2 regions of the Microbacterium sp. H6 genome follow, and region 1 is predicted to be linked to the other one. Evidence: predicted binding sites of a transcription regulator. Region 1 holds the regulator's gene; the other holds the start of a gene.
What was found. The regulator LexA, encoded in region 1, represses DNA repair genes until DNA is damaged. The targets are predictions, from matches to a motif close to TCGAACANNTGTTCGA.

Region 1 (5,981 bases):
CGGGGAACGAGATGACGTCGACGCGGTCGTCGGCAGCATCGTCGGTATCGATCACCACGACCTCGTCGCGCCCGTTCGTCCGGACGGCGACGACGCGGCCGTCGTCGAGCAGCTGATACCAGCGGTTGCCGAGGACCCAGAGTCCATAGCCCGTGTCGGCGTCCGAGGGTGAGACCTGCCGTGCGGTGCCGACCGGGACCACACCGTCCAGGGAGATGCGCTGCAGGGCCCAGCGCCCACCCGGATCATCGGCGAAGAGCAGCTCCGAGTCGCTCAGCCACTCCGGCTGCAGCGCCGCCCGTGAGGGGATCGTGCGCGGAGTGTCCTCACCGACCTCGGCGACCTGCACGTGCGCGTCCTCCCACGGCATGCGGCCCCTGTCCCACGCGACCCACGCGGCGCGGGTGCCGTCGGGGGAGAGCGCGGGGTGGGCGAAGAAGCCATCGCCCTGCACGATCACCGTGATCGCGGACGCATCCTCGGCTGCGGAGCCGTCGAGCGGGATCTCGACGATCGCTCGGAGATGCGGCGTGCGGGAGAGGTCTTCGCGCACGGCCAGCAGTCGACCGGACTGCACACGCAGGCCGCCGTGGGAGGGCCCGGGAGGGGTGAGAGCAACGGGCTCGCCTCCCACGCTCAGACGATGAACCCGCTGGTCGTTCGCGTCGACGAAGTAGAGCGTGCCGTGCTCGTCCGCCGTCCACGCACCCCCGCCGTACTCGTGCACACGTGAGCGTGCGCTCCAGGGGGAGGGGAGGATCTCGGCTCCGGAGGAGCTCCGCACCGTCACGCGGCCCTTCTGGGCCGGCACCGACTCGCCCCACCAGATCTCCGAGCCGACGAAACGGGCGCCGTCGATGCGCGGTGAAGACGCGGCGACCGAGGCGGCGGAGAACGGGGATGACCAGGAACCGTAAGGGGACGACGACATGTCTCGAGCCTATGCGGCGTCGCACCGCGTGTGCGGCCACGCCGTGGGCCCGACCACTGTGGAAGCGCGCGAAGGGAAGACGGTCACCGACACGACCAGGCCCGATCCGCGCTGACCGGATCGAGGGTCAGACGGCGCGGAGCACCGCCACGACCTTGCCGAGGACGACGGACTCGTCGCCGAGGATGGGTTCGAATGCCGAGTTGCGGGGGAGGAGCCAGGTGTGGCCGTCCCGGCGGCGCAGCACCTTGACCGTCGCCTCGCCATCGAGCATCGCCGCGACGATCTCGCCGTTCTCCGCGCTGTTCTGGGAGCGGACCACGACCCAGTCGCCGTCGCAGATGGCGGCGTCGATCATCGACTCGCCGGAGACCTTGAGCATGAACAGGTCGCCCTTGCCCACCAACTGGCGGGGGAGCGGGAAGATCTCCTCGACCTGCTGATCCGCGGTGATCGGCACGCCGGCGGCGATCCGTCCCACCAGGGGGACGAGCGCGGCGTCGCCTACGGGAGTCGCGACGTCGGCCGGGTTCTCGGTGCTGGCGCCCGGCAGATCGATGAGCACCTCCATCGCCCTGGTCTTCCCCGGGTCGCGGCGCAGGTAGCCACTCAGCTCGAGCTGTCCGAGCTGATGGGTGACGCTGGAGAGGGACTTGAGACCGACGGCGTCTCCGATCTCGCGCATGCTCGGCGGATAGCCGTGGTTCGCGATCGAGTTCTGGATGACCTCGAGGATCGCCATCTGCTTCGGGCTGAGGCTCTTCCGGCGGCGCGTGCGCGGTGCCTCCGACTCGGCGGCAGAGTTCTCGCTCATGGTGCTCCTTCAGTGCGTGATCCGACGTCCCTCTTCGAATGTCGGAGGCCCGTGGTGGGGTGTCCTTATCGAAACCGTATCCGAGAATCGGGCCGATCTGGAAGATCTGTTCGAGCGTGTCGGCCTCTTTCCCCGGTGTGGTTTCGAAGAATACTTGACAGATGTTCGAACTCGAAGATATCTTCGGTACGTAGCTTCGCATTCCCGGCTCCCGGCCGAGTCGTGAATGCGAACGCTACGCCAACTTCCCCGGCAGCCTCACCGCTCCGGGACAGGCTAAGGAGCACCACATGAGCAGCATCGGCTTCAGCACCGCAGCAGTCATCCCGGCATCGCCCCGTCCTTCGACGAGACTCCGGCTGACGACGCGCGGTCGCGCTGTACTGCTCGCCCTGGCGTCGGTGCCCCTCGCCGCCGGCATCGCGTTCGCGGCGCTCAGCGGCGGCAGCGCGGTCGCGTCGGGTGCCGACACCGCATCCGTCGGCGTCGAGACCGTCACCGTCATGCCCGGTGACACGCTCTGGTCCATCGCCACCGGCGTCGCGCCCGACGCCGACCCGCGCGATGTGATCGGCGACATCAGCCGGATGAACCTGTTGCGCGGCGGGGAGCTGCAGATCGGGCAGACTCTGGCGATCCCGGCTCAGTACGCGCGCTGATCCGGCGGAGGGCTCAGACGAGGAGTTCCTGGGGCGGGCGACTTTGCGTCATCAACCTCAAGCGCCGCATAGCATGGGAAGGGTGACCCTCTCCCTCAACGATCTCCCGCTACGTGACGATCTCCGCGGATTGAAGCCATACGGTGCTCCACAGGCGCCGCTTCCCATCGCGCTCAACGTGAATGAGAACACGCATCCGATCCCCGATGCGGTGGCGAGCGACATCCTCGATGACATCGCCGTCGCGATCCGTGATGTCAACCGCTACCCGGATCGTGAGTTCACCACGCTTCGCGAGTCTTTCGCGGAGTACCTGGGCCACGGTCTCGTCCCCGAGCAGATCTGGGCGGGCAACGGGTCCAATGAGGTGCTCCAGCACATCCTGCAGGCCTTCGGAGGCCCTGGTCGCACGGCTTTCGGGTTCGCGCCGACCTATTCGATGTACCCGCTCATCGCGCAGGGCACCGGTGCGCGGTGGATCGCCGGTACGCGTCAGCCCGACTACACCATCACTCCGGAGGAGGCGGCCGAGCAGGTGCGGGCCGCCGAGCCGGACGTGGTCATCCTCTGCTCTCCCAACAACCCCACCGGCACGCCGCTCGGACTCGACGTCATCGAAGCGGTGTATGAGGCTGCCAGGGGCATAGTGATCGTCGACGAGGCCTACCAGGAGTTCGCGCCGCATGACGCGGTCTCCGCACTGACGCTGCTCGAGGGGCGGCCGCGTCTGGCCGTCTCGCGCACGATGAGCAAGGCCTTCGCGTTCGCCGGAGCCCGTGTCGGGTATCTCGCGGCCGACCCGGCGTTCATCGACGCGCTGCGGTTGGTGCGTCTGCCGTACCACCTGAGCGCACTCACCCAGGCGGCGGCCATCGCGGCGCTGCGCAATGCCGACGTCATGCTCGGCATGGTCGAGGAGATCGTCGAGCAGCGCGACCGCATCACGGCGACTCTCGAGGCGCTGGGTTACCAGCCGCACGAATCCTGGTCGAACTTCGTGCTGTTCGGTGGAGTCTCCGACCCGAAGGCCACCTGGCAGCAGCTGTACGACCAGGGGGTGCTGGTACGCGATGTCGGCATCCCAGGACACCTGAGGGTGAGCGCGGGCACCGAGGCCGAGACCACCGCGTTCCTTGATGCTCTTGCCTCGATAGGATCGGCTTCATGAGCACTTCCGCACCGACCCCGCGCACCGCGAGCCGTGTGCGCCGCACGTCGGAGTCCACCGTCGAGCTCGAGCTGAACCTCGACGGGACCGGCGTCAGCCACATCGACACCTCGGTGCCCTTCTTCGACCACATGCTCACGGCGTTCGCGAAGCACTCGCTGACCGACCTCACCGTGCGCGCCTCGGGTGACACCCACATCGACGCACACCACACCGTGGAAGACGTCTCAATCGTGCTCGGACAGGCGATCCTCGAAGCCCTCGGCGACAAGTCCGGCATCTCCCGGTACGGAGACGCCCTCGTCCCCCTCGACGAGGCGCTCGCGCAGGCCGTGGTCGACATCTCGGGCCGCCCGTACCTCGTGCACACGGGGGAGCCCGAGGGGTTCGAGCACCACCTGATCGGCGGACACTTCACAGGGTCGCTCGTCCGCCACTCCTTCGAAGCCATCACGTTCAATGCCGCTCTCACGGTGCACGTGCGTGTGCTCGGCGGCCGCGACCCGCACCACATCGCGGAAGCGGAGTACAAGGCGTTCGCGCGTGCGTTCCGTCAGGCGAAGGCGCTGGATCCGCTCGTCGACGGCATTCCGTCCACCAAGGGCGCGCTGTGACGTCGGCTCCTCGCGTCGCGGTGTTCGACTACGAGTCGGGCAACGTCCACTCGGCCGTCAAGGCTCTCGTGGCTGCCGGTGCCGACGCCGTGCTGACGCGCGACCGTACCACCGCCCTCGAGGCGGACGGCCTGGTCGTTCCCGGCGTCGGCGCGTTCCAGGCGGTTCGCGATGCCCTGCGTGCGCACGGAGGCGACGAGATCATCGACCGCCGTCTGGCCGGTGGCCGTCCCGTCCTCGGCATCTGCGTCGGGATGCAGGTGCTGTTCGAGCACGGCGTCGAGCGTGGGCGTGATACCGCAGGGCTCGGAGAGTGGCCCGGAGCCGTCACCGAGCTCAACGCGCCGGTGCTTCCGCACATGGGCTGGAACACCGTCGCGCCCGGTTCCGACAGCGTGCTCTTCCGCGGCATCGAGCAGGAGCGCTTCTACTTCGTGCACTCCTACGCCGCCCAGTCCTGGCAGCTCGATGTCATTCCGCCGTTCCCGGAACCCGTCCTGACCTGGACGACCTACGGCGATCCCTTCCTCGCCGCCGTGGAGAACGGCCCGCTGTCGGCGACGCAGTTCCACCCGGAGAAGTCCGGCGAAGCAGGTATCCAGCTGCTGCGCAACTGGGTCGAGAGTCTCTGACGACGCCCGCCGGCGTCACCCGTTTTGTTCCCCGCCGCCCGGCGGACTACCCTCGGTTCTCGTGCCCGCACCGGGCCGAAGAGCTTCCCGATCCAAGGACCCCATGAACGACTTCGCGCAGTCCCCCTCGCTCACGCTCCTTCCCGCGGTCGATGTCGCCGGGGGCAAGGCCGTCCGACTGACTCAGGGCGAGGCCGGAACCGAGACCAGCTATGGCGACCCGTTGGACGCCGCAGGGGAGTGGGTGTCGCAGGGCGCCTCCTGGATCCACCTGGTCGACCTCGACGCGGCCTTCGGTCGGGGCAGCAACGCGCCGATCCTGCGCAAGGTCATCAAGCAGTTCAAGGGCGTGAACATCGAGCTTTCGGGTGGTATCCGCGACGACGCGACGCTGGAGGCGGCTCTGGAGAGCGGCGCGACGCGGATCAACCTGGGCACGGCGGCGCTGGAGAATCCGGAGTGGGCTGCCGACGTGATCGGCCGTTACGGCGAGGCGATCGCCGTCGGTCTCGATGTGCGCGGAACGACGCTCGCCGCCCGCGGATGGACCAAGGAGGGCGGGGACCTCTGGGAGGTGCTCGACCGCCTCGAAGACGCCGGCTGCAGCCGCTACGTGGTCACCGACGTCACGAAGGACGGAACCCTCCGCGGTCCGAACCTCGACCTTCTCCGTGAGGTCACCTCTCGCACCCCGAAGCCGGTGGTCGCGTCAGGCGGCATCTCGAGCCTGGACGACATCGCCGCGCTCCGCGACCTCGTGCCGTTGGGCGTCGAGGGCGCGATCGTCGGCAAGGCACTCTACGCCGGCGCCTTCACGCTGGCTGAGGCACTGGATGTCGCAGGAGACTGACGCGCACGCGTGCGGCCCCGAGCCGCACAACCACGGCGATTCAGCAGGCGTCCCGTGGGAGGGGCGCAGCTTCGAGTCGAATCCGCACGCCGCGGACGACGGTTCCGCCGACCCCGCGCTGCTGGCGGCGCTGCTGCGCTTCCGCGCCGGCCAGGGCAGCCAGTCCGAGGTCGTCGACGCTTTCCGTGCCGCCCGTGTGCTGGTGCCCCTCATCGCGGAGAAGGGGGAGGAGGGGATCGCCCCCAACGGCCTCACCGTTGACAAGACGCAGGAGCTCTCCATCGTCACGGTCGCGGCTCCGGATGGTCGGCGC
Region 2 (5,981 bases), on a different contig from region 1:
GCCCGCAGGCCCCCGTCACGCCATACATCCTCCCGTCTCCCGGACTCCTGGTCGAAGGCCCGCCGCCCGTCATGCGCTCAGAGGCGACCGACAAGGTGATCGAGCAGATCACCAGCGTGCTGTCGCAGTTCAAGGTCGATGCCAAGGTGACCGGCTTCTCCCGTGGACCGACGGTCACGCAGTACGAGGTCGAGGTGGGCCACGGCGTCAAGGTCGAGAAGATCCTGCAGCTGAGTAACAACTTCGCCTACGCCGTGGCCTCGAACGACGTGCGCATCCTCTCGCCGATCCCGGGCAAGAGCGCGATCGGCATCGAGATCCCGAACGCCGACAAGGAGATGGTGGCTCTCGGCGATGTGCTGCGCTCGCCCGCTGCGCAGAAGAGCACGCACCCGATGACCATCGGCGTTGGCAAAGACGTCGGCGGCAACATCGTCATCGCGAACCTCGCGAAGATGCCGCACCTCCTCGTGGCCGGCTCCACCGGTTCGGGTAAGTCGAGCTTCGTGAACTCCATGATCACGAGTCTGCTGATGCGTGCCCGCCCGTCCGACGTGCGCATGGTGCTGATCGACCCGAAGCGTGTCGAGCTGACCAGCTACGCCGGTGTCCCGCATCTGATCACGCCCATCATCACGAACCCGAAGAAGGCGGCGGAGGCGCTGCAGTGGGTCGTGAAGGAGATGGACATGCGGTACGACGATCTCGCGTCGTTCGGTTTCCGGCACATCGACGACTTCAACCGGGCTGTCCGCGCGGGCGAGGTCGAGCTCCCGGTGGGCAGCGAGCGTGTCCTGAAGCCGTACCCGTACCTTCTGGTGGTCGTCGATGAGCTCGCCGACCTCATGATGGTCGCCCCTCGCGACGTCGAGGACTCGATCGTCCGCATCACGCAGCTCGCACGTGCCTCCGGCATCCATCTCGTGCTAGCGACTCAGCGCCCGAGCGTCGACGTCGTGACGGGCCTGATCAAGGCCAACGTCCCGTCACGACTCGCCTTCGCCGTGACGAGCGTCACGGACAGCCGGGTCATCCTCGACAGCCCCGGTGCCGACAAGCTCATCGGTCAAGGTGACGCCCTGTTCTCGCCGATGGGCTCATCGAAGCCGTTCCGCCTCCAGGGCGCGTGGGTCGATGAGAAGGAGATCGACGCGGTCGTCAAGCACGTCACCCGTCAGGCACGTCCGGACTACCGTCCGGATGTGCAGGAGGCGATGGAGCCGACGAAGAAGAAGGAAGTCGACGAGGACATCGGGGATGACCTGGAGCTGCTGCTCGCAGCCGCCGAGCTCATCGTCTCCTCGCAGTTCGGATCGACGTCGATGCTCCAGCGCAAGCTCCGCGTCGGGTTCGCGAAGGCAGGTCGTCTCATGGATCTGCTCGAGTCGCGCGAGATCGTCGGCCCCTCCGAGGGGTCGAAGGCGCGAGACGTGCTGGCGACCGCCGAGCAGCTCCCGCAGGTGATGGCCAAGTTGCGCGGAGACGACGTTCCGGCACCGACATCGGCATCGGCTGCGCCTGCGGTTCCGCCCGTCCCGCCGCTCCCGCAGACGCATGACCCGATCGCGGCTCAGTACGAGGGTCTTCCCGAGGTGGAAGCTGAGGGCGACGAAGATGCCTGGGGCTTGACGGGACGCGACTGATGGCTATCCCACGGCAGCTCCCCAACGCCATCACGGTCGCGCGCATCCCGCTGGCCGTCGTCTTCTTCGTCCTGCTCCTGCTGGGTGGCACCTATGGGTTCTCGGACCCGGGTCTCCGCTGGGCGGCCGGAGTCATCTTCATCGTCGGGATCTCGACGGACTGGGTCGACGGGTACCTCGCCCGCAAGTACGACATCGTCAGTGATTTCGGCAAGCTCTGGGATCCGATCGCCGACAAGATGCTCACCGGTGCCGGCTTCATCGGGCTCGCGATTCTGGGCGAGGTCAACTGGTGGATCGTCGCGATCATCCTCGTGCGCGAATGGGGCATCACGATCCATCGGCTCATGGTGGCCAGCGAACACGTCGTGGCCGCGGCCTGGATGGGCAAGATCAAGACCGCGTTCCAAGGGGTGGCGCTCGGGTGGGCACTCCTCCCGCTGCACTACGTCATCGGTCTCGACGCCTGGACATTGATCACGTTCATCATCATGCTCATCGTCCTGGTCCTCACGGTGGCGAGCGGCATCGACTACGTCGTGGCGCAGGTACGCGGGTCGCGCCGGAAGTCATGAGTCAGGCGGCAGCCGAGGTCCTCGCTGCGCTGGGCCGACGAGGATGGAAGCTCGGCGTGGCCGAATCCCTGACCGGGGGCGCCCTGTGCGCCGATCTCGTCGCGGTTCCCGGAGCGTCAGCCGTGCTGCTCGGAGGCGTCGTGGCATATGCCACGCCGGTCAAGTCGTCCGTGCTGGGCGTGGATGAGGGCCTGCTGTCGAGATACGGGCCGGTGCATCCGCAGGTCGCACTGGAGATGGCAGACGGCGTCAGACGCGTCGTCGGCGTCGACGGCGAGGCTGCCGATGTGGGGGTGTCCACGACCGGGATCGCCGGACCGGTGTCTCCGGACGGGCAGCCCGTCGGCACGGTGCACATCGGCGTCGTCACCCCCGCGGCATCGCGGACCAGGGCCTTTCTCTTCGTCGGCGACCGGGAATCGATCCGGGCGCAGACGGTGGACGCGGCACTCCAGGAGATGCTCGCCCTGCTCTCGGAATAGCAGAGCCCTGCGGCTGGTTGTCTCTGATGTGCTCACACGTAAACCACAGAGTGCAGGAGTAGATTCTGTGCACGCCAGGGGTACTAGACTGGCTGTCTCATCGGGGGAGACCTCGAGCGAACACATGGGGAGGAGGTTCCGATGATTCTTGTACGACAGGAAATCGGCGATGTGCTGAGGGACTTCCGCCTGCAGAAGGGGCGTACGCTCCGGCAGGTCGCCAGCAAGGCATCGGTCGCACTCGGCTACCTCAGCGAGGTGGAGCGCGGTCAGAAAGAGGCTTCGAGCGAGATCCTCGCCTCGGTCGCAGACGCTCTCGACGTCCCCATCTCGACGATCATGCGCGAAGTCGGTGACCGCATTTCGGTGCTCGAGGGCATTCAGGTCTTCCCTGACGTCGTTCCCGACGACCTCGTGGCGTCGGTCGAGCCTCAGCTCTCGCTGCACTGACCCCCGAATGGGGTGGTGATGCGTCGTAGCGAGTTCCTTCGCGCCGTCGAGACCGAGTTCGGGCTGAGGGCTTCCTCTCTGGTCAACGACCTCGGCCTGAGTGCCGTAGGTGGGCGTACCGCTCTCGAAGCTCTCGCCGACGGCACGCCGCCGCGAGACATCTGGCTGGCGCTGTGCGCGGAGATGGACGTTCCCGAGGACAGGCGCCACGGAGTCGGACGGCAGGAGCCGCGGCGGCGCTGACCGACGTTCCTCGTCCGCCCTCTACGGAACACGACACCCATTTGCGGCGTGTCGTCGAAGATCCGTTCGAAGCGGGCGTAGTCTTCTGCACAAGTGGTCCAGAGCGTTTGTTCTGCACTGTATGTGAGATCGTCGCACCGATGTCGGTGGTCCCTCCTACGGTGGAAACAAGCCGAAGAGCCATTACGCCTTGTCGGAGAGTTTCTCCCAACCGGAAGAGCCGCGACAGCCTACAGGCGGCATCACGCGCGCAGAAGGAGCACATTATGCCATCACCCGCCGACCGCGAGAAGTCCCTCGAGACCGCCCTCGCTCAGATCGACCGCCAGTTCGGAAAGGGCTCGGTCATGCGGCTGGGCAGCGATGAGCGTGCCCCTGTGGCCGTCATCCCGACCGGCTCCATCGCCCTCGACGTCGCCCTCGGCGTGGGAGGACTGCCGCGTGGCCGAATCGTAGAGATCTACGGACCGGAGTCCTCGGGTAAGACGACTCTCACGCTGCACGCGATCGCCAACGCTCAGCGGGCCGGGGGAATCGCGGCGTTCATCGATGCCGAGCACGCGCTCGACCCCGACTATGCCGCGAAGCTGGGCGTCGACATCGATGCTCTCCTGGTGTCGCAGCCCGACACCGGTGAGCAGGCGCTCGAGATCGCCGACATGCTGGTGCGCTCCGGAGCCATCGACCTCATCGTCATCGACTCCGTCGCGGCGCTCGTGCCTCGTGCCGAGATCGAGGGCGAGATGGGCGACTCGCACGTGGGTCTGCAGGCGCGACTCATGTCGCAGGCCCTTCGTAAGCTCACCGGTGGTCTGAACCAGACCAACACCACCATGATCTTCATCAACCAGCTGCGTGAGAAGATCGGCGTCTTCTTCGGTTCCCCCGAGACCACCGCCGGCGGTAAGGCGCTGAAGTTCTACGCCTCGGTCCGCATGGACATCCGTCGTATCGAGACGCTGAAGGACGGAACCGATGCCGTCGGAAACCGCACCAGGGTCAAGGTCGTGAAGAACAAGATGGCGCCGCCGTTCAAGCAGGCGGAGTTCGACATCCTCTACGGCGTCGGCATCTCCCGCGAAGGCAGCCTGATCGACTTCGGCGTCGAACACGCCATCGTGAAGAAGTCGGGTTCCTGGTACACCTATGACGGTGATCAGCTGGGTCAGGGCAAGGAGAACGCACGCACGTTCCTGCTCAACAACCCCGACATCGCTCTGGCTATCGAGACGCAGATCAAGCAGAAGCTCGGTATCGGCGGGCCGTCCGCTGCCCCGGCCGCTGCCGATGAGCTCGCAGAGCGTCGTCCGGCCTGATGAACGACTCGCGTGGGGGCGATCCTGACCGGATCGCCCCCATCATCCCCCTCTTCGGCGGAACAGCGAAGAAACCAGGAGCGACGCCTTCCACGCCGGTCACGAAGTACGGCGAATCAGCGACACTGCCATCATCGCGAGGCGACGGGGATGCGGTCTGGCGTACGACCTGGGACTCTCCTCCAGGCGACCCTGCTTCCATCGACACAGCCGACGATGCAGCTCACACGGGAACCCCGAGTGAGCGCCATCCGGCGCGCGGGCGCAGGGATCCCTCCGGCGCCAGGAGCTCTCATCCCTCGCGGTCGGCTCCCAGGCTCCGCGCGCTCGACGCGACGGAAGGAGACGGCGCGACCCAGCAAGAGGCGTCACACGATGAGATCCGGGTCGCGGCCGAGGAGTCGCTCCTGCGAAAGCTGCGAGCCCGGTCGTTGTCGATCTCTGAAGCCCGGCAGGTGCTGCGTGGTGCGGGCCTCGATGGCAGTGCGATCAGCGATGTGATCGAGGACTTCTGCCGTCGTGGTTACCTCGATGATGCGGCCCTGGCCGGCGTCCTCGTGAGGTCGGGAGTGGATCGAAAGGGGCAGGGGAGAGTCGCTCTGTCTCGCGCGCTCGCTCAGCGGGGGATTCCGCGTGAGGTCATCGATAGCGCGCTCGAAGAGCTTCCGGACGACGACGACGAACGCGCGCTGGAGTTCGCCCGCACCAAGGCGCGGTCGATGACTCGACTCGACCCCGACGCGGCGCTCCGTCGTCTGGTGGGACAGCTTTCTCGTCGTGGCTACAACGGAGCGGTCGCCATGAAGGCGGCGAAGGTCGCGCTGCGCGAGGCTTCGTTCGGCGGAGCGACCTCAGGGGTGCGGTTCGTCGATTCCGACTGAGCAGTGAGCGCCGCTTCCGCACGGAAACGGCTCGTACAATGGGGTGATCATGACTATCCCGCGCAGCGAACCGACGATCATCGGCGCGTCGTCGGCAGCCGTCGACGTCGACGGACGACAGCGATCGTATGAAGTACGCACCTTCGGGTGCCAGATGAACGTGCACGACTCGGAGCGCCTCTCGGGCTCGTTGGAGAGCGCAGGTTACGTCAGGGCAGTCGACGGTGCGGAAGCCGATGTGGTGATCATCAACACCTGCGCGGTCCGCGACAACGCCGCAGGCAAGCTCTACGGCACACTCGGCCATCTCGCGTCGGTCAAGCGCCGCAAAGACGGGATGCAGATCGCCGTCGGCGGCTGCCTCGCACAGATGGACAAGCAGGCTGTGCTC

Region 2: a site for LexA is predicted at 3,448-3,463, ahead of recA (recombinase RecA). Genes of this name have one in related genera too.

What each region holds. Positions count from the first base shown of each region.
Region 1 is NZ_QOAY01000236.1:492-6,472, forward strand. It holds partial or broken gene DSP71_RS15075 (TolB family protein) at 1-931, opposite strand, end outside; gene lexA (transcriptional repressor LexA) at 1,059-1,745, opposite strand; gene DSP71_RS15085 (LysM peptidoglycan-binding domain-containing protein) at 2,036-2,404, shown strand; gene DSP71_RS15090 (histidinol-phosphate transaminase) at 2,487-3,572, shown strand; gene hisB (imidazoleglycerol-phosphate dehydratase HisB) at 3,569-4,186, shown strand; gene hisH (imidazole glycerol phosphate synthase subunit HisH) at 4,183-4,818, shown strand; gene priA (bifunctional 1-(5-phosphoribosyl)-5-((5-phosphoribosylamino)methylideneamino)imidazole-4-carboxamide isomerase/phosphoribosylanthranilate isomerase PriA) at 4,922-5,668, shown strand; gene DSP71_RS15110 (SseB family protein) at 5,652-5,981, shown strand, end outside.
Region 2 is NZ_QOAY01000112.1:33,873-39,853, reverse strand. It holds gene DSP71_RS07715 (DNA translocase FtsK) at 1-1,643, shown strand, start outside; gene pgsA (CDP-diacylglycerol--glycerol-3-phosphate 3-phosphatidyltransferase) at 1,643-2,218, shown strand; gene DSP71_RS07705 (CinA family protein) at 2,215-2,700, shown strand; gene DSP71_RS07700 (helix-turn-helix domain-containing protein) at 2,842-3,150, shown strand; gene DSP71_RS07695 (DUF3046 domain-containing protein) at 3,169-3,393, shown strand; gene recA (recombinase RecA) at 3,660-4,709, shown strand; gene DSP71_RS23340 (regulatory protein RecX) at 5,141-5,590, shown strand; gene miaB (tRNA (N6-isopentenyl adenosine(37)-C2)-methylthiotransferase MiaB) at 5,640-5,981, shown strand, end outside.